Regions from separate parts of the Pseudarthrobacter sp. LMD1-1-1.1 genome, predicted to be linked through region 4. Evidence: riboswitches for the same ligand, from Rfam matches in the RefSeq annotation. Region 4 holds a riboswitch; each other region holds the start of a gene.

What was found. A riboswitch is a leader RNA that binds a small molecule or an ion and turns the genes downstream of it on or off. The one in region 4 is predicted to bind thiamine pyrophosphate.
Region 1: linked by a shared signal. The riboswitch ahead of thiO (glycine oxidase ThiO) and the one ahead of thiC (phosphomethylpyrimidine synthase ThiC) in region 4 are both predicted to bind thiamine pyrophosphate.
Region 2: linked by a shared signal. The riboswitch ahead of thiD (bifunctional hydroxymethylpyrimidine kinase/phosphomethylpyrimidine kinase) and the one ahead of thiC (phosphomethylpyrimidine synthase ThiC) in region 4 are both predicted to bind thiamine pyrophosphate.
Region 3: linked by a shared signal. The riboswitch ahead of MRBLMD1_RS18030 (ECF transporter S component) and the one ahead of thiC (phosphomethylpyrimidine synthase ThiC) in region 4 are both predicted to bind thiamine pyrophosphate.

Annotation. Positions count from the first base shown of each region.
Region 1 is NZ_JBEGHP010000001.1:748,513-753,876, forward strand. Features, by position in the region: gene MRBLMD1_RS03655 (RNB domain-containing ribonuclease) at 1-1,420, opposite strand, end outside; gene thiE (thiamine phosphate synthase) at 1,460-2,209, opposite strand; TPP riboswitch at 2,237-2,355, shown strand; gene thiO (glycine oxidase ThiO) at 2,348-3,649, shown strand; gene thiS (sulfur carrier protein ThiS) at 3,646-3,882, shown strand; gene MRBLMD1_RS03675 (thiazole synthase) at 3,887-4,702, shown strand; gene MRBLMD1_RS03680 (hypothetical protein) at 4,775-5,077, opposite strand; gene MRBLMD1_RS03685 (DUF3107 domain-containing protein) at 5,135-5,359, opposite strand.
Region 2 is NZ_JBEGHP010000025.1:107,394-112,757, reverse strand. Features, by position in the region: gene obgE (GTPase ObgE) at 1-860, opposite strand, end outside; gene rpmA (50S ribosomal protein L27) at 978-1,241, opposite strand; gene rplU (50S ribosomal protein L21) at 1,303-1,611, opposite strand; gene thiD (bifunctional hydroxymethylpyrimidine kinase/phosphomethylpyrimidine kinase) at 1,875-3,395, opposite strand; TPP riboswitch at 3,403-3,500, opposite strand; gene MRBLMD1_RS19195 (Rne/Rng family ribonuclease) at 3,684-5,364, opposite strand, start outside.
Region 3 is NZ_JBEGHP010000024.1:341,682-347,045, forward strand. Features, by position in the region: gene MRBLMD1_RS18015 (UDP-N-acetylglucosamine 1-carboxyvinyltransferase) at 1-149, opposite strand, end outside; gene MRBLMD1_RS18020 (energy-coupling factor transporter transmembrane component T family protein) at 279-1,079, opposite strand; gene MRBLMD1_RS18025 (ABC transporter ATP-binding protein) at 1,076-2,623, opposite strand; gene MRBLMD1_RS18030 (ECF transporter S component) at 2,623-3,246, opposite strand; TPP riboswitch at 3,314-3,454, opposite strand; gene MRBLMD1_RS18035 (heme-degrading domain-containing protein) at 3,541-4,083, shown strand; gene MRBLMD1_RS18040 (iron-containing redox enzyme family protein) at 4,272-5,327, shown strand; gene MRBLMD1_RS18045 (CDGSH iron-sulfur domain-containing protein) at 5,324-5,364, shown strand, end outside.
Region 4 is NZ_JBEGHP010000001.1:1,120,641-1,126,004, reverse strand. Features, by position in the region: gene rpsP (30S ribosomal protein S16) at 1-362, opposite strand, end outside; gene MRBLMD1_RS05330 (hypothetical protein) at 609-1,061, opposite strand; gene MRBLMD1_RS05325 (VOC family protein) at 1,203-2,078, opposite strand; gene MRBLMD1_RS05320 (amidohydrolase family protein) at 2,177-3,259, opposite strand; TPP riboswitch at 3,337-3,444, shown strand; gene thiC (phosphomethylpyrimidine synthase ThiC) at 3,440-5,266, shown strand; gene MRBLMD1_RS05310 (alpha/beta hydrolase) at 5,263-5,364, opposite strand, start outside.

The DNA.
Region 1 (5,364 bases), 370 kb from region 4:
CGCCCGCGCAGCGTGCAGTCACCGCAGGTTCGGCGATCTGGATGATCCCCGAACTTCCGTTCCCGTTTCCGTTGCCGTTTTTCCCGTTCCCGTTTCCATTCTTGCTATTCCCGTTGCCGTTTCCGTTCTGCGGCTTGGATCCGGAAATGACGATCGCATCAAACTCCTGCCCGATGTGGTTCAGCAGCAGCGCCGCTTCCACGGTGTCCAGGGCCAGGCGTTCCATGCGGGAGGCCAGCTGGTCCGATCCCGCCATGATGCCCGGGAGCAGCGGCAGGGCTTCCCGCGCCCAGCCGGGAACGTCGCCGCCGTTGCTCAGGGCCTCGCAGATGACCAGCACGAAGCGGTCCACGAGGCGGCGCAGCGGCGCGGTGGTGTGGGCATAGGCTGCGCCGATGGCCGACTGGATGCCGTCTTCCGGGACAGTGCCGTCGAAAGCTGTGTAGGACGCGCCACGGAACAGCATGCCGGCTGAGTGCATGATGGCCAGCTGGCGCGGATCGGTGGGATCGAGGGACCGGAGGTACTCGCCGTAGCTGACTTCCCCGTCCCATGGCCTGCCCAGCACCTCGGTCTGCAGCCGGAAATGCCGCAGGGACCGTTCATCCGGGGCAGGCATGGTGCGCAGGATGCCCACTTTGCCCTCCAGCATGAGCTGTGCGGCCGCCATTCCGGTCATCAGCGAAATCTGTGCATTCCAGTCCTCCACGGGAAGCTGCGGAACAGCGTCGATCCGGTAGCCGCCGTCGGGCAACTGGACGATCTCCTGCTCAGGCATGTTCAGGCTGGCGCCCCCGCGTGCCCGTTCCAGCGCCACCCGCTTCAGTCCCACCTCGCGGAGCAGGCCCAGTACGGGGGAGGCAGTCCCGGCGTCGAGATCGGCCTGGGCGCCTTTGTAGCTGAGCTTGTCACGGCTGATGACCCGCGCCCTCCGGACGCCGACGGACAGCACTGTCGCGTCGCCGTCGAGCGTGAAGTCCCAGACGAAAGCCGAACACTCCTGGCCGGGCAGCAGGCTTCCGGCGCCCTCGCTGATCACCTCGGGGTGCAGCGGGATCCGTCCGTCCGGGGCGTAGAACGTCTGTCCGCGGCGCCGCGTCTCGGCGTCCAGCGGGCCGCCCGGAGCAACAAACGCCGGAACGTCGGCGATGGCGTACATGACCCGGTAGCCGTTTCCGTCCGGTTCGATGAACACTGCCTGGTCCAGGTCCGTGGAGGACGCCGGATCGATGGTCACGAATCCGACGGCGGTCAGGTCGTAGGACGGCAGTTTCAGCGCGGCGATGGCGGCGCGGGCGTCTTCCACTGCTTCGGCGGGGTACGGTCCTGGCAGTTCAAGTTCCGTCCGCAGCAGGCCCAGCGCCTCTTCCAGGGCGTTCTTGTGGTCATGGACGTTGGGGGCCAACCGATGATGTGACACAAAAATCAGCGTATCCCCAAGTCCCGGAATTAAGCAGGCTCAGGAGCCGGTGCCGTCCAGCGCGTCGAGAAGGGAGGCGGCGGCGGCCGCGGGGTCGGGTGCTTCGGTGATGGCGCGGACCACCACGATCCTGCCGGCACCGGCCTCCACAACGTCGCGGACGTTTCCGTGGTCGATGCCGCCGATGGCAAACCATGGCACGGGATCTCCGGCCTGCGGGGAGGCTTCGGCGGCATATGTCACCAGTTCGGGGCCGACGGCGGCCCTGCCGGGTTTGGTGGGCGTGGCCCAGACCGGACCCACGCAGAAGTAGTCCAGCCCGGACGGCCCAACGGTTGCGGCCAACGCGGCGTCCACCTGCTCAGTGGTGTGGCTGGAGAGTCCAATGGCCGCGTTGCCGTTGACCAGCGTCCGCGCTGCCGGCAGCGGAAGGTCCTTCTGGCCGATGTGGAACACCGGCGCCCCGGACAGCACGGCGATGTCCGCACGGTCGTTGACGGCCCACAGCCGGCCATGGCGTACCGCTGTTTCCTTCAGGACTGCCAGGAGGTCCAGTTCCTCTGCGGCTTCGATGGTCTTGTCGCGCAGCTGGATGATGTCCACGCCGCCGGCAAACGCGGCGTCAACGAAGTCCGCGAAGTCGCCGCGCGCGGTCCGTGCGTCGGTGCAGAGGTACAGGCGCGCTGCCTTGAGGGCGTCAATGTGGCCCGCGTTGGCAACTTCGGCGGGGAGGGCAGCGGAGGCTGGGGCGTGGGGGCCGGCGGGCAGGGATGAGGCGGACACATTCATGCCTGCAAGCCTAGTTCCTCTAAACTGGGCTGGTACTGCGGGAGCCCGCGGCAGCTGTCACAAAGCGCCGGGCTGAGAGGGCGTCAGAGCCGACCGCTTGACCTGATCCGGTTAATGCCGGCGTAGGGAAGGAACCACATGCGCAACCCCGTTGACGATCTCCCCGGGCCCGCAGGCGCCAGCGCAAACTCCACCGTCCGTGCCGACGTCGCCGTCATCGGCGGGGGAGTGGTGGGCCACGGCATCGCCTGGGAGGCGCAGCGTTCCGGACGCTCCGTTGCCCTGATCGATGACTCACCCGGAAACGGTGCCAGCTGGGCCGCCGCGGGCATGCTGGCCCCGGTCAGCGAACTGCACTACCAGGAGGAGGACCTCCTGGAACTGATGCTTGAGGCGTCGTCCCGCTGGCCAGGGTTCGCTGCCGGGATCGCCGGTGCGACGGGGGCGGATTGCGGATACCTGACGACGCCGACACTCGCCGTGGGTGCCGACGCCGCTGACCGCCGCGCGCTGATGGACCTCCGCGCGGTACAACAGGCCAACGGACTGGGGGTGGAGCCACTGACCGTGCGCGAAGCCCGCAAACGCGAGCCGCTGCTCAGCCCCGCCATCGCCTGCGCCCTGGACACACCCGCGGACCACCAGGTGGATCCCCGGCGTTTGGTGGCGGCCATGCGGCTGGCACTCGCGGGCGCTGCACTGAAGTCCCCGGAGCTGGCCGCCGCGGGCGCGGTGGATGGGTATGCCGTGCCGGACCGGGCCGCCGGCCTGCTGTGGGAGGGCGGAAGCGTCGTCGGCACCTCACTGGCTGGCGGCGGCACCGTCCTGGCAACGGAAACCATCGTGGCCAACGGCCTGCAGGCAGGGGACCTTGGCGGCCTGCCCGACGGCCTCGACCTGCCACTGCGCCCAGTCCACGGGGACATACTCCGTCTCGCCGTTCCGCAGCACCTCCAGCCCCTGGTGACCTCCACGGTTCGAGGGCTGGTGCACGGAGTCCCCGTCTACATCGTCCCCCGGCAGGACGGGACTGTGGTGATCGGGGCAACCCAGCGCGAGGACGCGCTCTCCGATGCCGTGAGCGCCGGAGGCGTCTACCAGATGCTGCGGGACGCGCAGGCGCTGGTGCCCGCCGTCGCTGAACTGGAACTGCTCGAGTGCACCGCCCGGGCCCGCCCCGGTACCCCTGACAACGCGCCCCTGCTGGGCCGCGTGCCGGTGGATCCGGGGTCCGGAAACCCTGCCGCCGGGCATGTCCCGGGACTCATCATCGCCACCGGGTTCTTCCGGCACGGCGTCCTGCTCACCCCCGCCGCAGCCGCCATCTGCACGGCACTGCTGGACGGGACATCAGATTCCCGCTGGTCGCCCTTCAGCCCGGAGCGGTTCTCCCGGCCGGCGGCAGCCGCCACCACACCCCACATCAAGGAGACAGCGTGAACATCACCCTGAACGGAAACACGCACGAGGTGGCCGACGGCGCCTCCATCACCACGCTCGTCAGCCAAGTCACCGGACGCCCGCTGGCACCCAACGGACAGGCGACGGACGGCGGGAAACTGGGCGTCGCCGTCGCACATAATGCCCAGGTGGTGCCGCGGAGCCAATGGTTCGCCACCGCGCTCGCCGAGGGCGACGATATTGAACTTGTCACTGCAGTACAGGGAGGCTGACGCCATGACCGAAACCAGCACCATCAACCCCGCCGGAAACCCGGGCGCCGCCGACGCCCTGGTGATTGACGGCGTCGCCCTCGGATCCCGGCTCATCATGGGCACGGGCGGGGCACCCAGCCTGGACGGCCTGGGCGCAGCGCTGCTGGCCTCCGGCACCGCCCTGACCACGGTGGCCATGCGCCGGTACTCCACGGCTGAAACCGGTTCGCTGTTCCAGCTGCTGGTGGACCATGGGATCCGCGTGCTGCCCAACACGGCCGGCTGCTTCACGGCCAGGGATGCGGTCCTGACCGCCGAACTGGCGCGGGAGGCCCTGGAGACCGACTGGGTGAAACTGGAGGTCATCGCCGACGAGCAGACCCTCCTGCCGGACGCCGTGGAACTCGTGGACGCCACGGAGCAGCTGGTCAACCGCGGGTTCAAGGTCTTCGCCTACACGAATGACGACCCCGTGCTTGCGTTGCGGCTGGAGAACCTCGGCGCCACCGCCGTCATGCCGCTGGGCGCCCCGATCGGCACCGGACTGGGGATCCTGAACCCGCACAACATCGAGCTGATCGTTTCCCGCGCGTCGGTGCCGGTGGTCTTGGATGCAGGCATCGGCACGGCGTCAGACGCCGCGCTGGCCATGGAGCTGGGCTGCGACGCCGTCCTGCTGGCCACGGCAGTGACGCGTGCCCAGAACCCCGCGCTCATGGGCGAGGCATTCAAGCACGCAGTGATCGCCGGCAGGATGGCCAGGGCCGCCGGGCGCATCCCGCGCCGGGAGCACGCCCTTGCCTCCTCCGCGATGGAGGGCCGGGCGGAGTTCCTCTGACCCCCGTGAAACAGGTGTGGCCACCGCCCGGATGGGTGGTGGCCACACGCGTATGTACTGCCCTGCCGGCGGTCAGCGCCGCAGAATAACAGTCAGGCGTTCCGTGTCGCGGCGGGCGCGGGTACGGCCCAGGTAGATGACGGCGGCGATGGCCGCAGCTACTCCCAGGACCATGGGCAGGACCCACGGAAGCCACGTGGTCCCCGGCAAGTAGCCGAAGCCCGCAGTCATCAGGATGATCCAGGCCAGCGCCGCAACACCCGCGGCAACACCGGCCGGAACTGCCGCACCGTATTTGGCATGCCGCTTGTCATTGGCCCAGACGACGAAGCCGGCGGCGACGGTTGCCAGCACCACGATGGTCAGCGAAAGCATGGATCTCCTTGGAAAACTGCGGTGGCCGGGGACGGGCAGAGGGTGAAACGGGCCGGACTAGAACTGGCCGAAACCTACGCGCCGGACCTCCTCGGCACCGATTTCCACGTAAGCCAGTGCGTTGCCCGGAACAATGATCAGGCGTCCTTTGTCATCCTTCAGGCGCAGTTCGCTGCCCTCATTAATGGCTTCGCCAACAACCTTGGCCACCGTCTCCGCATCCTGGGTTGATTCCAGCACGATTTCGCGGCCAACGTTCTGAACGCCGATCTTAATTTCCAAGGGGG
Region 2 (5,364 bases), on a different contig from region 4:
TGGTTCAGGGGAACCACTTCGCCGTCCTGGCCCGCGTAGCTCATGTCGACGGCGTACTTCTCCAGCTCACCTTCGATGATGGCGAGGTCCGTGAGCGGGTCACGGTCAGATTCCAGGGTGCCGCAGTCAAGGACGTGGACCAGGGCCGCGCAGCGCTCAACGTGACGCAGGAAGTTGTGGCCCAGGCCACGTCCTTCGCTGGCGCCTTCGATGAGGCCGGGAACATCGGCAATGGTGAACCGCACATCGCCGGCCTGCACCACGCCCAGGTTGGGAACCAGGGTGGTGAACGGGTAGTCGGCGATCTTGGGCCGGGCAGCGGACATGGCCGCGATGAGGCTGGACTTGCCGGCGGACGGGAAGCCCACCAGCGCGATATCAGCAATGGACTTCAGTTCAAGGACAACGTCCCGGGAGTCGCCCTCGATGCCCAGCAACGCGAAACCGGGAGCGCGGCGCTTCTGTGAGGACAGGGCCGCGTTGCCAAGTCCACCCAGGCCGCCGGCGGCTGCCACGAATTCGGTACCTTCACCAACGAGGTCTGCCAGGACTTCGCCGTCCTTGGTCTTGACCACGGTGCCGTCCGGCACGGGCAGGACCAGCGTCTCGCCGTTCTTGCCGCCGCGCCAGTCGCCCATGCCGGGACCGCCGTTGCTGGCGTGCCGGTGCGGTGCGTGGTGGTAATCGAGGAGGGTGGTGGTCTGGTGGTCCACGCGAAGGATCACGTCACCGCCATTGCCGCCGTTGCCGCCGTCGGGCCCGCCGAGCGGCTTGAACTTCTCGCGGTGGACGGAGACGCAACCATGGCCGCCGGTTCCGCCGGATACATGCAGTACTACCCGGTCTACAAAGCTGGCCACGTGGATCTCCTCAGGTGCTGTTTATATGGCGCCCGAGGACGCCACAACGATTGTAATGCTGTTAAAAGAACAGTGGAGCGGACCCTCAGGCCCGCTCCACCGCTTCAGAACTGGTTGTTACTCTGCAGCTGCAGCAGCAACGATGTTGACCACGCGACGACCGCGGCGGGTGCCGAATTCAACGGCGCCCGGGGTCAGTGCGAACAGGGTGTCATCCCCGCCACGGCCAACGCCGGCGCCCGGGTGGAAGTGGGTGCCACGCTGGCGGACGATGATCTCGCCTGCGGAAACAACCTGGCCGCCGAAGCGCTTGACGCCGAGGTACTGAGCGTTGGAATCGCGACCGTTGCGAGTGGAGCTCGCGCCCTTTTTATGTGCCATCTGAAATGCCTGCCTCTAAATTCTGGGGAATCTGTTGAAATACCTGAACAGTAACCGGTGGTTACTTGATGCCGGTGATCTTGACCTTGGTCAGTTCCTGGCGGTGACCCTGGCGCTTCTTGTAGCCGGTCTTGTTCTTGAACTTCTGGATGACAATCTTAGGACCACGCAGGTCCTGGAGGATTTCAGCCGTAACAGTTACCTTGGCCAGGTCAGCGGCGGCGGAGGTGACCTTGTCACCATCAACCAGGAGCAGTGCGGGCAGCTCGATGGTGCTGCCGGCTCCACCGGCGACGCGGTTCAGGGTAACGAAGTCTCCAACGGAAACCTTCTCTTGGCGGCCGCCTGCGCGGACAATCGCGTACACCACTTGGGAACTCACTTCTCTCGACGTTTATTACAAAATTTGCGTGCGGAACCGACTCGGAAAAGCCAGGATTCTCGCTGTGCCTCAACGCCGTGGGGTCATAACCCAAGTGTTGGCGTAAGCACCGAAGATCCAGAATACGCTAAATCCATCTACGGCCGCAAATGAGGCTGGTTCCGGCGGCCCGGCTGTGGTAGTAACCACACCCCGACAAGCTGCACCGCAACCATGCCCCTCCATAATAGCGGCGGTGCTGCCCGAAGGGGTCAGGAATGCAGCCTCGGCGCGTCGAAGAATTCCACTTCCAGGCGGCAGGACTGCTTGAACGCGGTCACCATCGCCGCCCGTTCGTGGTCGGAGGCCTTCCGCCCCGCCGCGTCCACAATGGCGATGGCCCGCCGGGTGGCTTCGGCGAAGCCCTCGTCGGCGTAGGTCCGGAGCCAGGCCGCGTAGGCGTGGCCGTCGGGCTCTCCCGAGGCAAGGAACTGGGCGTGCAGCTTTTCCCCGACCTCGGCGTAGAGCCAGAAACAGGGCAGGACTGCGGCGGCCAGGACGGCGTAACTGCCCGACGCCGACGCTGCGGTGAGGTGGTCAACATACGCCTTGGTGACGGGGCCAAGTCCGCCCTGGGCAGGGCGGGTGCTGAGCCATGAGCGGTGCAGCTCCGACTCCACTTCCAGGCACTGCTGCGAGGATCCCGCCCAGAACAGCTGCTCCGCTTCGGACGGGGCCAGGGCACTCGCCCGGGCGAGGACCCGGGAGTAGCCGTTCAGGTACAGGGCGTCCTGCGCCAGGTAGTAGGCAAAGTCCTTCTCGGCAAGGTCTCCGGAGGCCAGGCCGCGGATGAAGTCCAGGGCGTAGATGTCCGTCAGGTCCTGCTGCGCTTCCGTCCACAGCCGGGCAGCGAAGGCGCCTTCCGCGAGGGCCGGCCGCACATGGTGGAAATGGTGCACGGGGCCGTTTCCCCGGCCCACCTCGAGCTGCTCCGAGTTCTCAAGGGCGCCGGCCAGCCATGGCTTGACCGTCAGGAGCGAAGCCTCCCAGTCGCCAAGGCGTGCCTGGACGGTGGCCATCGCGGAGGACAGGGAGCAGCCGGTGCCGTGGCTGTTGCGGGTGGAAATTCGTTTGCCGTGCACTTCCACCACTTCCTGCGACATGAGGCCGGCCGTGTTGACCAGCGCGTCCGGGCAGTCTGCACCTGCGAGGTGGCCACCCTTGACCAGCACGGTGGCCCCGGTGGCATCGGCAAGGCGCCTCCCCTGGTCCAGCGCCGCCGTCCAGGTCCCGGCAGGCTCCCCGCCCACCAGCATGGCAAGCTCCGGGAGGTTGGGAGTGATGAGGTGCGCCAGCGGCAGCAGTTCGCGGAGGGCAGCCTCAGCGGATTCCTTCAGCAGCCGGTCACCACTGGTGGCCACCATCACCGGGTCGAGGACCACGACGGCGGGGCGGACCTTCTCCAGCCATTGCCGGACAGTGCGGATGACGCTCTCGTCGCCCAGCATGCCGATCTTGACCGCGTCGATGGAAATATCGTCGCTGACCGCGTCCAGTTGTTCGGCCAGGAAAGCGGCCGGAGGAACGTGGACAGCCTGCACGCCACGGGTATTCTGTGCCGTCAGGGCGGTGATGGCAGCCATGCCATATCCGCCGTGGGCAGCAATGCTTTTGAGGTCGGCCTGGATGCCGGCGCCACCGGACGGGTCGGAGCCCGCGATCGAGAGGACCCGCGGGACGTCCCGGCCCAGGGGCAGCGCGGTCGGAACGCCGGAGGCAGCAGGCAGGGGCACGGAAAGGGTCGAAGACAAGAGACATCCCTTCGCCGGTACTAGCCGGACAGGTTCAACGGGTCTGGATCTCAGCCGGCCTTCTGCGCGGCACCCCGTGTCGGTTTCCACCCTAGCCCGTAGGCCGCATCAGGAAAAAGGATGACAGCGCCCGGTTCAAGGGAAAAACAACCTCCCGGCAGCAGAAATCCCCGCCACACGGACGATTCCCCCGGTACTTCCCGGGGGAATCGTCCGCAGGACGGGGATTCCTTACTGCGCGGCCGGCCGTTTGACCGGAAACTCCTGTACCTAGAGCTCCGAGGCAGGCACACCCACGCCGAGGATGATCGGCTCCTCAGGCGCCTTGCCCGGTTCCGCCGGCGCCAGCTGGGGCTTCACGGGTTCAGGAGCCTTGGCTGCATGCGAATGGCCCGCGCCTGCCGCCTGGACGTTTTCGTGCTGCTGGACGGCGGTCTCGTTGGCGGCACCCTGCGCACGGCTGGCGGCACGGTGGCGCCGCGACCTGCGTTGCCGCGACTGCTCCAGCGTGTGGTCGGAGTAGTCCTTCCCGGCTGCAGCTTCCGTTGCGGCGGAGCGCGCTTCCGCTCCCCCGTCGTCGTGCTGCCGTTCCGGCGCCACAGTTTCCGGCACCTTCACGGCTTCGGCGGTCTTGGCAGGCGCGTTCTCCACAGGGGACGCCGGCTGGCCGAGGTGGGCGAACGCTTCCGCGAGCCGGTCCAGGGTAAGGGCAGGCTGGGGATGCTGTTCCTCAGCGTGCTCCACGAACGGAAGCGGGACTTCCTCGCCGCCGAACGTCAGGACAGCTGCAGGACGTACCGGGGCGTCGGCGTCGTGCTTCTCCTCGACGGGCGCCGGCGCAGGCTCCACGGAAGGCACCTGCCGGGCTGCCGCCACCTCGTCGTCATGCAGGTGGGCCGCGTGGGCCGCAGCGGCAATGTTCGCCAGGGCAAGCCTGGTTGCCTCCGCCTTGGCGTGCCGCTCGGCGTCCGACGGGTCCGGCTGGACCGTGTGCACGTGGACGGCAGGTGCCGGGGCCGCTTCGGGCTGCTGCCCGCCGCGTCCGCGCCGCCGCTTGCGTTCAGTACGCACGCCGGGCTGGGTATTGTCGTTCCGCTGCCCTTCCGGACGGGCTTCCGCGCGGGCTTCGGGCCGGTTGTCGGTGCGCTGGACGTGGTGCTCGGCGGCAACGATGTTGGCGCGGCGGTGCTCCACGGGATCGTCGTGGGTCACAACGCCACGGCCGGCGCAGGCCTCGCACTGTTCGCCGAAGACTTCCAGCAGTCCGGTGCCCATGCGCTTGCGGGTCATCTGGACCAGGCCAAGCGAGGTGACCTCGGCCACCTGGTGCTTGGTCCGGTCACGGCCCAGGCACTCCACCAGTCGGCGCAGGACCAGGTCGCGGTTGGATTCGAGCACCATGTCGATGAAGTCGATCACGATGATGCCGCCGATATCGCGCAGCCTCAGCTGGCGCACCACTTCCTCGGCTGCCTCAAGGTTGTTCTTGGTGACGGTCTCCTCAAGGTTGCCGCCGCTGCCGGTGAACTTGCCCGTGTTGACGTCCACCACGGTCATCGCCTCGGTACGGTCGATCACCAGGGAGCCGCCGGAGGGCAGGAAGACCTTCCGTTCAAGCGCCTTGTGGATCTGCTCGTCGATGCGCCAGGCGGCGAAGATGTCCTGGTCCTTGGTCCACTTCTCAAGGCGGCCCACAAGGTCCGGCGCCACATAGGTGACGTAGGCCTCGATGGTGTCCCAGGCTTCCTCACCGGAAACGATGAGCTTGGAGAAGTCCTCGTTGAAGACGTCGCGGACCACCTTGATGGTCAGATCGGGTTCGCCGTAGAGCAGCTCGGGAGCCAGGATCTTGGTGGACGCGGACTGGCTTTCGATGCCCTCCCACTGGGCGCGAAGCCGGTTGATGTCGTGCGTCAGCTCTTCCTCGGAAGCGCCCTCGGCCGCGGTACGG
Region 3 (5,364 bases), on a different contig from region 4:
AGGCTCAGGTTCTGCTTGCCCTGTTCCATCCGGGCCACGGCGCTCTGGCTGGTGCCAAGTTCGGCGGCCAGCTGCCCCTGGGTCCACCCTTTCTCGCTCCGGGCGTCCCTCAGCATGGCGGCAACGTGTTCAGCGGTCTCCTGGGTCATACCGCGAATATATCATAAATGAGTTATCTAGCCTTTGCGGTAGCTACCCACGGGCGCAGAAGGGGGCTCCAGGAGGGCGGTACCCATTCGGTGCGATAGGGAGCCCCGCCTGTCCCCCGAGCGGGTGGCTTAACTCCCCAGCCACACCATATTCCAGGTACCGGCCGTAACAGCTGCGAAAAGGGCGAGTCCGGCCACCAGGACGCCGCCTGCCACCACCCAGAGGTCCAGCGGGCTGAAGGTGGACACCCGGGCCCAGGTCCGCCGGCCGCCGCCGAAACCCCTCGCCTCCATGGTGACGGCGAGCCTCGATGCACGGCGGATGGCCTGGACCAGCAGCCCGAAACTTTGCCCCAGCGTCGCCGTCACCCGCTGCCCCAGGCTGCCCCGGGCCCCTACGCCGCGGGCACGCCGCGCCATCCCGATGGTCTGCCATTCCTCGGCCATGAGCCCCACCAAACGCATCGCAGCCAGGGTTCCCAGGACGAACCGGTGCGGCAGGCGCGCCTTCTGCGCGAGCGCATCGGCGAGGTCGGTGGGATCGGTGCAGCTCATCAGGAGCACCGCCGGGAGGGCGATCGCAAAACCGCGCAGCAGGAATCCGATGCCGAGCTGGAGGGAACCCTCGCTCATGGTCCAGATGCCGGCGTCGAGCAGGATCCTGCCGCTGTCCGGTGCCAGGATGGCGGTGCTCCAGCCCCCGACGGCAGCGGCGAGGATCAGCGGCCAGCCACGCTGCCACAGCAGGGACAAAGTGAGGCCGGCCAGGGGAAACAACAGAAGTTCGAACACCAGGGCCACGGACGCGGACACCCAGTCGATGGACAGCGCCAGGACGGCCGTGATGAGCAGGACGGCCGCGAACTTGCTCAAAGGGTTGGCGCGGGCAAGAAGGGCGTGGTTGCCGCTCAAGGTGAGTTGCTGCCTCATGGCGCCACCGCTTCCGCCACGGCCATCCGCAGTTCCGCCCCGCCCAGCGCCTCCGTGAATTCGGCATCATGGGTCACGGCTACGACCGCGGTGCCGCCATCAAGGAGCTCGGACAGGAACGATGCCAGCTCGGCCCAGGTATTGGCATCCTGGCCGAACGTGGGCTCGTCCAGGATCAGCACCTGGGGGCTGGCGGCCAGGACGGTGGCCACGGACAACCGGCGCTTCTCACCGCCGGAGAGCGTATAGGGGTTGGCGTCCACCAGCTGGGTAAGGCGCAGCCGCTCCAGCAGTTCCTCAACCCGGTCCTCGCCGTGCCCCAGGTGCCGCGGGCCGAAGAGCAGCTCGTCAAGGACCTTTCCGGTGACGAACTGGTGCTCCGGCTCCTGGAACACCGTGCCCACCCGCGAAATCAGCTGCTCGGCCTTCCACTTGTACGGATCGATGCCGGCGCCGCGGCTGAGGTCCAGCGTGGCGGACACCTTTCCGGCCACCGGCTCAAGCAGCCCTGCGAGGGTCAGCGCGAACGTGGACTTGCCGGCACCGTTGGCGCCGGTGATGGCAAGGGCCTGCCCGGCACGGACCTGCGCGGCCACGCCCTCCTGAACCGGGACCGGCGGGATCTTCCGGAAGCCTTTGCGGCGGGGGCGTTCGCGGGAGACGCCCAGCTGCTCTGCGGCCAGCAGGAGGCTGCCTGCACCGGGAGCCGGGACGGCGGCGCGGGCGCGTGTGGCCGGCACATACCCGGGCACCCACACGCCGGCAGCGGCCAGCATGGTCCGCGCCTCCGTAAGGACGCGGTCCGGCGGCCCGTCCAGGAGCACTGCAGGATCCGCGGCGGAGCCGGGCTGCAGGACCACGATCCGGTCCACGAGGTCCTTCCAGACGGACACCCGGTGCTCCACCACCACCAGCGTCGCCCCGGTTTTGTCCAGGGAGCGGGCCACGGCGTCGCGGACCTCCAGCACGCCGTCCGGGTCCAGGTTGGCGGTGGGCTCGTCCAGCAGGATCAGTCCGGGACGCATTGCCAGGATGCCCGCCAGCGCCAGGCGCTGCTTTTGGCCGCCGGAGAGGGCCGACGTCGGGTGGTCCAGCGGGAGGTGGGCGAGCCCGACGTCGGCAAGGGCCTCGTGAACGCGCGGCCAGATGGCGTCGCGGGGCACCGCAAGGTTTTCGGCGCCGAAGGCGACGTCGTCCCCCACCCGCGACAGGACCACCTGGGTCTCCGGGTCCTGCTGCATGAGACCGGCGCGGCCGCGCCGTGCCCGTGGCGGGGCTCCGTCCACCAGCAGCGAACCGGACTCGTCGGCGTCGCCTGCCTCGCCGTCGTCGTTGATGTCTCCCAGGACGCCGGCCAGGGCGTGCAGCAGCGTGGACTTCCCGGCGCCGGAAGGCCCCAGCAGGAGCACCCGCTCCCCGGGGGCGATGTCCAGGTCAAGGCCGTGGACGGCGGGCTTGGCCCTTCCGGCGTGCCGCCATCCCCAGCCGCGGGCGGCGATGGCGGCAGGCCGGACCGTGCCGGAGGCGTCCTGGGAGGGTGCCATCAGGAGAAGACGGGCTCCGTGGCAGCCTTGCGGGACGCGAAGGAGCTCAGCACGCCGGTGCGGGCCAGGCCGCGGGTGGCAAGCCAGGACAAAGCGCCCGCAAGGATGGCCCCGGAAAGGGTGGTCAGCACGATGTAGGCGAGCTTGTCCGCGCCGGAGTAGGCAATGTTCCAGCCCCACGGGGCAAACGAGTCATTCAGGCCGCAGAAGAACCCTGCCGCGGCGCCGGCCAGCAGCGATACAGGCAGGTTGAACTTGCGGTAGACGAAGATCGCGAAAATGATTTCCGCGCCCAGGCCCTGGATGAAACCCGAGAACAGGACCGAGGCGCCGTACTGGGAACCCATCAGCAGTTCGCCGGTGGCGGCTACGGTCTCGCAGAACAGGGCGGCTCCGGGCTTGCGGATGATGAGCATGCCCAGCACCCCGGGAATCATCCAGCCGCCCGCCAGCAGTCCGGTCAGGGGCGGGTAGGCGGCGTTCATGGGGGCGGACAGTGCGGCGGCCCCCTGATCCCATGCCCAGAAGATGACGCCGCCCGCGATGGCCACCAGGGCGGCGACGACGATGTCCACGACGCGCCAGGACTTACTGGTGGTCTTCTTGATTGCTGCAGTACTCATGTGATCCTCCTGGGAAACAGGAGGGGAAAGTGGACCCGGCTGCCGGCCTGTGGCCGTGCATCCGCGACACTTTGAGAACTCGACTCCCTTGCGCCGGTACTAACCGGATCAGGTTCGAGGGTCTGCGGCTGTCCGCACTCTCAGCGCCCACCTGCGGTGCCCGGCCTGTGCCAGGATGCCCGACGGCGGCGCTCCCCTGTCGTTTTTAGTGTTGCTTTGTGGTTGGGTAACGCTGTTTATTTCGCCCAGTTGGGCGTGGTCAAGTTTACACCTGGCAGGAGTAGATTGAGGGCCATGACCGCCAATCCACCGGATGTGACCGGGTTCGATCCTGATTCTGGCGACGCCCAGCCGGAGGGCTCACTGGAGGCTCAGATTGCCCGGATTGAGGCGGAGGTCCGGGAGCTCCAGTTTCCCGGCTTCTCGCTGGACGATGCGTTGAACCTTGGCCTGCTCCTCGTTGAACTGGGCAAGGAGCGGTCGTTGCCCATCGCCATCGACATCGCCAAGGGTGAGCAGGTGCTGTTCCATGTCGCGCTTCCGGGCGCCACGCCTGACAACGGCCACTGGATCCGGGCCAAGCAGCGCACTGCCCTCCGGTACGAGGCGCCCTCCCTCCTGGTGGGACTGCGTGGCCGGCTGGGCGGCGGCCGGATCGAGGACAACGCCTGGTTCGACCAGTCCCGCTACGCGGCACACGGGGGCGCGTTTCCGATCCACGTCACGGGCGTTGGGGTGGTGGCTTCCGTGGCGGTGTCCGGACTGCCGCAGCTGCAGGACCACGAACTGGTGGTTGAGGCACTGCGCGACATCCTGGGGTCGGCGCTGGACGAGTAGCGCCGGCCAACCAGCCCTGGCTGACCAGGCGCAGCGGGACAAGCACCCGTACATGCCAGGCGGCAGCAGGCTGCTTAGCTTTCATTAGTAATCATGCTTACTATGTTGTCCCCGGGGTACGACACCAAAGGGAATGGGGGCACCATCGGCGCCCCTTCCCGGAACCGGCGCGGCAATCAAGGAGCACCATGAGAATCCCGGACACCAGAGGCCCCATCAGCAGCGCCCTCTTTGCGGCCCTGTCCAAGGCCCCTGATGCAGCCACGCCCGAGCTGGACGGGCTGTACCGGCTGGTAGCGGGGCAGGTGGCCGGAACCGGTGACATCATCGCCGACGAAGACATCCAGCTGTCCCTCTTTTGCCTCTACGAACTGCATTATTCGGGCCTGGACGGGGTCAGCGACGCCTGGGAGTGGGAACCGGCCCTGATCAGGGTCCGGCGCCTGATCGAGGAACCCTTCGAAGCCGCCCTTCGTGCCGCCGCACGCCAGGCCGCCGGTGACGCCGACCTGGCCGCCGGGATTGCCATGACCAGCGATGCCGTTGCCGACGTCCTTTTTGGCCTCGCCTCTATGGACACCGGTCCCAGCGTTTCCCGCTTTGTCGCACGGAAGGCAAGCCTGGAGCAGCTCAAAGAGTTCCTGATCCACAAGTCCGTGTACCAGTTGAAGGAAGCCGATCCACACACCTGGGCCATTCCGCGGCTCACCGGCCGGGCCAAGGCTGCCCTCGTGGAAATCCAGGCCGACGAATACGGCGGCGGCAGGCCGGAACGGATGCACAGCGCGCTGTTTGCCCGGACCATGCGCGGGCTGGGCCTGGATGACAGGTACGGCGCCTACGTCGACACCATCCCGGCCGTCTCCCTCGCATCCGTGAACCTCATGTCGCTGTGCGGCCTGAACCGGCGGCTCCGCGGGGCCATCACCGGCCACCTGGCCATCTACGAAATGACCTCATCCCAGCCCAACCGCTTCTACGGCAACGGATTCCGCCGGCACGGTTTCGCCGCGGACGTCACCCACTACTTCGATGAGCATGTGGAGGCGGACGCCGTGCATGAACAGATTGCCGGGCGGGACCTCGCCGGCGGCCTGGTTGAAGCAGAGCCAAAGCTCCTTGCGGACGTCCTGTTCGGCGCCACCGCCGTCATGGCGATCGACGGCCGCGTCTCCGCCCACCTCCTGTCCTCCTGGGAAGCCGGGGAAACATCGCTCCGGGCGGCCGTGCCGGCGGCAGCGTGACAAGCTCGCGGCAGGCCTACGACGATTCTGCGAAGCC
Region 4 (5,364 bases):
GAAGCCTTCTTGGTGATGGCTTCCGGGATGATGACCGAGCCCTTTTCCGGGGCAACGAAAGCTTCCTTCTCGACCTTGGTCTTGAGGGTGCCTTCCTGGCCCGGCAGGCCCTTGAACTTCTGCCAGTCACCGGTGATCTTCAGGATCGCGGCAACCTGCTCGGACGGCTGGGCGCCGACGGACAGCCAGTACTGTGCACGCTCGGAGTTGACCTCGATGAACGAGGGCTCTTCGGTGGGGTGGTACTTGCCGATTTCCTCGATGGCGCGGCCGTCACGCTTGGTGCGTGAGTCCGCGACGACGATGCGGTAGTACGGGGCGCGCATCTTGCCGAAGCGCTTAAGGCGAATCTTTACGGCCACTTTTGTGGTCACTCCTGTTTCAGAAAAGGGGTGAACCCGGCGTTCTGCACCCGTGGGGCGGGCCATACTTGCGGGCTCGAAGGACAGGATCCGGACGCGGAGAGAGGGGCCACGCAGATCGAGTACCTGTTTATTGTGCCAGATGAGCGCTGTTATTTCGACTTGGCACTGCCGTCCGTGGCGCCGCAGGCCGCCCGAAGACTGCCTGCGGCCCGCAGGGCAGTTCCGAAAACGGACCGGGAAGGGTCAGGCGGACCAGACGTACAGCCCGGTCCGTTCGGAATCGTCGATTCCGGCAGCAAGTTCCGCCAGCTGCTGCACGTACGTCCGCGCCTGGGCGGCATCAAACGGCATGTCCTCCTGGGCGGCCCATTGCTCCGCCACGTCGTCAAGGACGTTGCCTTCGCCCTCGGTTTCATAGGTGAGCAGGTCGGCCAGGGCCCGGACCATTGCCGGCGGAACGGCAAGGAGGGAGTCGCTGGCGACATCGACCATGGTCAGCTCATAATCGGCCCCGCCGGCGTGGACGGCCGTCCCGGCAAGATCGCCGAGCTGCTCCACCTCGAAGTCGCTGATGCCCTGGATCCGCACGGCCTGGCCGGCAGCAGCGCCGTCCGCGGAGCCGCGTCCTTCATCAAGGAGGCCGGCGCGTTTCAGCGCGGCGTCATGGGTGGCGACAAAGATCTCGGTGAAGCCCATGGCTGGTGCCCTTCTTCCGTTGGCGGAGCTGCGCGCCGGGCGCTGCCTGCCGCCCGGCCGTACGGGATCAGCCTAGTAGCTGCGGGGCGGCCGGCGCACACCCGCGGTCCGCCCGCGCAGCGTGGCCCGGAGCGGGATTAATCAGCGGACGGCCACGCGGATCCGGTTCCGCCACGGGTCCTCGAACCTGAGTTCCGAACCGGTATGGTGGGCGGGCACCCCGGCAACCTTCAGGCGGTCGGTCAGCGCCCCGACGTCGTCCCCTGACGGAACCTCGATGAGCACCTCACCCAGCCCAAGGGTGTCCTTGCGCGGACCTGCGCCGCGGCTGTTCCAGACGTTCATGGCCATGTGGTGGTGGTAGCGGCCTGCGGAGACGAACAGTGCCTGCCCGTGCCAACCCGCGGTCTTTTCGAAACCGAGCGTTCCCACATAGAAGTCGCGGGCGGTCTGCACATCGCCAACCTGGAGGTGGACGTGGCCTACGCCGGCCGCCGTCTGCCGCTGGCCTTCCAGGGACTCCTCGGTGAGGTACTGCTCAAGGTAGCGCTGCGGCGGAAGCGCCAGGCTGTCCATGACCACGTCGGTCCCGTTCCAGGACCAGTTGCTGCGGGGGCGGTCCCAGTACAGCTCGATGCCGTTGCCCTCGGGGTCGGTGAAGTAGAAGGCTTCGCTGACCAGGTGGTCGGCACTGCCCGTGAAGGCCCGCGGCTCGTACTGGGCAGCAGTGGCGACGGTCGCGGCCAGGGAGGCCTGGTCCTCGAAGAGCAGCGCGGTGTGGAACAGGCCCGCCTCTCCCCTGCCGGGAAGGTGCAGTCCGGGAGCCGGCGCAAGGTGGACCAACGGCCGGCCCAGGCGGCCAAGGTAGAGCCCGCCGTCCTGCTCCGCCACCACCTCAAGGCCCAGCGCACGCTGGTAGTAGTCGGTCATGACCTTCATGTCGCCCACTTTGAGCATCACGGTGCCCATGGCGAGGTCGGCAGGAAGAAGATCCTGGCTGCTGGCTGATGCGGTCATTGAAGGCTCCTTGCATTGGCGGCCGTCCCATTGGCGGCCTGTCACCTATTAAAATTACTTGAAGCTTCAATTTATTCCAAGTCCCCGTGAACCGTTTGTCAGCGAATGATCCGCCCGCCCAGCACCACGTGCTCCAGCGCCGTAATGGCCTCCGGTACAGCCCGCGGATCTTCCCGGCATACGACGACGTCGGCGCGGGCCCCCTCTTCCACTCCATCCGCTCCCAGCCAGCTGCGTGCTGCCCAGCAGGCGGAGTCGAGGGCCGCGTCCATGGGGAGGCCGGCGGCGTGCAGGGCGAGGATTTCGTCGGTGATCCCGCCGTGCCGGATCACGCTGCCGGCATCGGTGCCGGCAAAGATGCGCACACCCGCTGCGTGGGCTTCCGCCACCCGCTCGAGCCTGCGTTCCCATAAGGCGCGCATGTGGGCTGCATAGCGCGGGAATTTCGCGTCCGCCTGGGCGGCAATGTCGGGGAAGGTGGCGATATTGATGAGCGTGGGCACGATCGGTACGCCCTGCTCCACGAACCGGGGCAGGTGGCGGGACAGGAGCCCGGTGGCGTGCTCGACGCAGTCGATGCCGGCGTCCAGCACCTGGTCCAGGGTGTCTTCGGCGAAGCAGTGCGCCGTCACCCTGGCGCCTTCGTCGTGCGCCGCCTGGACGGCATCGCGGACGACGGCGGCGGGAAACGACGGCGCCAGGTCACCGGCGCTGCGGTCAATCCAGTCACCCACCAGCTTGACCCAGCCGTCGCCGTCGCGCGCCTGCTTGCGGACGGCCTCCACGAGGCCGTCCGGTTCAACTTCCTCAGCGAAGCCCCGCAGGTAACGGCGCGTCCGGGCGATATGGCGCCCGGCACGGATCAACACCGGGAAGTCCCTGCCACCCTGCATCCAGCGGGTATCCGCCGGCGAGCCGGCATCCCGGACCAAGAGGGTTCCGGCGTTGAGGTCCGCCTGCGCCTGGTCCCTGGCGGCTGCGGGCTCCACGGGGCCTGCGGGGCCCAGGCCGATGTGGCAGTGGGCGTCCACGAAGCCCGGCAGGACCCATCCGTCGAGTACCCGGCCGGGAGGAGTGTCCGGCTTGTTGAACGTGAGCCTTCCGTCCACCGACCACAGTCCATGCCGCACCCGGTCCGGCGCGGTCAGGACGGGTCCACGGAAGTGGATGATGTCTGCCATGGGGCTCCTTTCGATGCCCGGTCAGGCTAGCACCGCAATTATGACAAGCCTGGGTCAGGGGCCTGTGGTAGCTTCGTTCCTGACCACACGGGTGCCCTTGCAGGGGCTGAGATCGGGCTGACGCAGCCTGCGACCGTTGAACCTGTCCGGGTAATGCCGGCGAAGGAAGTGAGTATTCCCTTGAGTACGCAAAACACCCAGTTGAACCCTGCCCTGCTGCCGTCCGCCGGGGAGCCCGGCGACACATCAGTTCCGCAGGTAACCCAGTCACTGAAGTCCCATTCCCTCGCCTACCTTGCGGACGAGGCGTCCGGGATCCGGGTACCGGTGACGGAAATTTCCCTTGAGCCGTCACCCAACGGCCAGCCGAACGCACCCTTCCGGACCTACCGGACTGCCGGACCCGGCAGCGACCCCGTCCGCGGGCTGCAGCCCTTCCGCGCAGAGTGGATCGCCGCGCGCGGGGACACCGAGCCCTACGGCGGCCGGGAGCGCAACCTGCTCGACGACGGCCGCTCGGCCGTGCGCCGCGGCGCTGCCTCCGCGGAGTGGAAGGGCGCACAGCCGGTGCCACGCCGCGCCGTCGACGGCCGGACGGTGACGCAGATGCACTATGCCCGGCAGGGAATCGTCACGCAGGAAATGCGCTTCGTGGCGCTGCGCGAAAACTGCGACGTTGAACTGGTCCGCAGCGAGGTTGCCGCCGGCAGGGCCATCATCCCGAACAACATCAACCATCCGGAATCCGAGCCGATGATCATTGGCAAGGCTTTCCTGGTGAAAATCAACGCGAACATTGGCAACTCCGCGGTGACGAGCTCCATCGCGGAGGAGGTGGACAAGCTGCAGTGGGCCACTCAGTGGGGTGCCGACACCGTCATGGACCTCTCCACCGGCGACGACATCCACACCACGCGGGAGTGGATCATCCGCAACTCCCCCGTGCCGATCGGGACGGTGCCGATCTACCAGGCGCTGGAAAAGGTCAACGGCGAGGCCAACGCACTCACATGGGAGATCTTCCGCGACACCGTGATCGAACAGTGCGAGCAGGGTGTGGACTACATGACCATCCACGCCGGCGTGCTGCTCCGCTATGTCCCGCTCACGGCCAACCGGGTGACCGGCATCGTGTCGCGCGGCGGCTCCATCATGGCCGGCTGGTGCCTGGCCCACCACCAGGAGAACTTCCTGTACACGCACTTCGACGAGCTGTGTGAAATCTTCGCCAAATACGACGTCGCCTTCTCCCTGGGTGACGGCCTCCGCCCTGGTTCCACGGCGGACGCCAACGACGCCGCGCAGTTCGCGGAGCTGGACACGCTCGCCGAGCTGACGCAGCGGGCCTGGGAATACGACGTCCAGGTGATGGTGGAGGGGCCCGGCCACGTTCCCTTCCACCTGGTCCGTGAGAACGTGGAACGGCAGCAGGAGCTGTGCAAGGGTGCGCCCTTCTATACCTTGGGCCCGCTGGTCACCGACATCGCTCCCGGCTACGACCACATCACGTCGGCAATCGGCGCCACCGAGATTGCCCGGTACGGGACCGCCATGCTCTGCTACGTCACGCCGAAGGAACACCTGGGCCTGCCCAACAAGGACGACGTCAAGACGGGTGTCATCACCTACAAGATCGCGGCGCACGCGGCGGACCTGGCCAAGGGCCACCCGGGGGCGCACGAACGGGACGACGCCCTGTCCAAGGCACGGTTCGAATTCCGCTGGCGCGACCAGTTCGCCCTGTCCCTGGATCCTGTGACCGCGGAGGCGTTCCACGACGAGACGCTTCCCGCTGAACCGGCCAAGACGGCGCACTTCTGTTCCATGTGCGGCCCCAAGTTCTGCTCCATGCGGATCAGCCAGGACATCCGTGACGAATACGGGTCGGCAGACTCGCAGGCGGCACTGGCGGACATGGCATCCGGCATGCGGGAGAAGAGCCAGGAGTTCCTGGCCAAGGGCGGCAAGGTGTACCTGCCGGAACCGACGGTCGCTGCCGGCAGCTAGGACGCCCGGGCGGGCTGGCTTCGGCTGACCCCGCTGATGAACTGGCGGATGGCCCGGTCCCCGTCCAGGGAGTCCTGGGGCCGGTGCCCTCCCGCGGC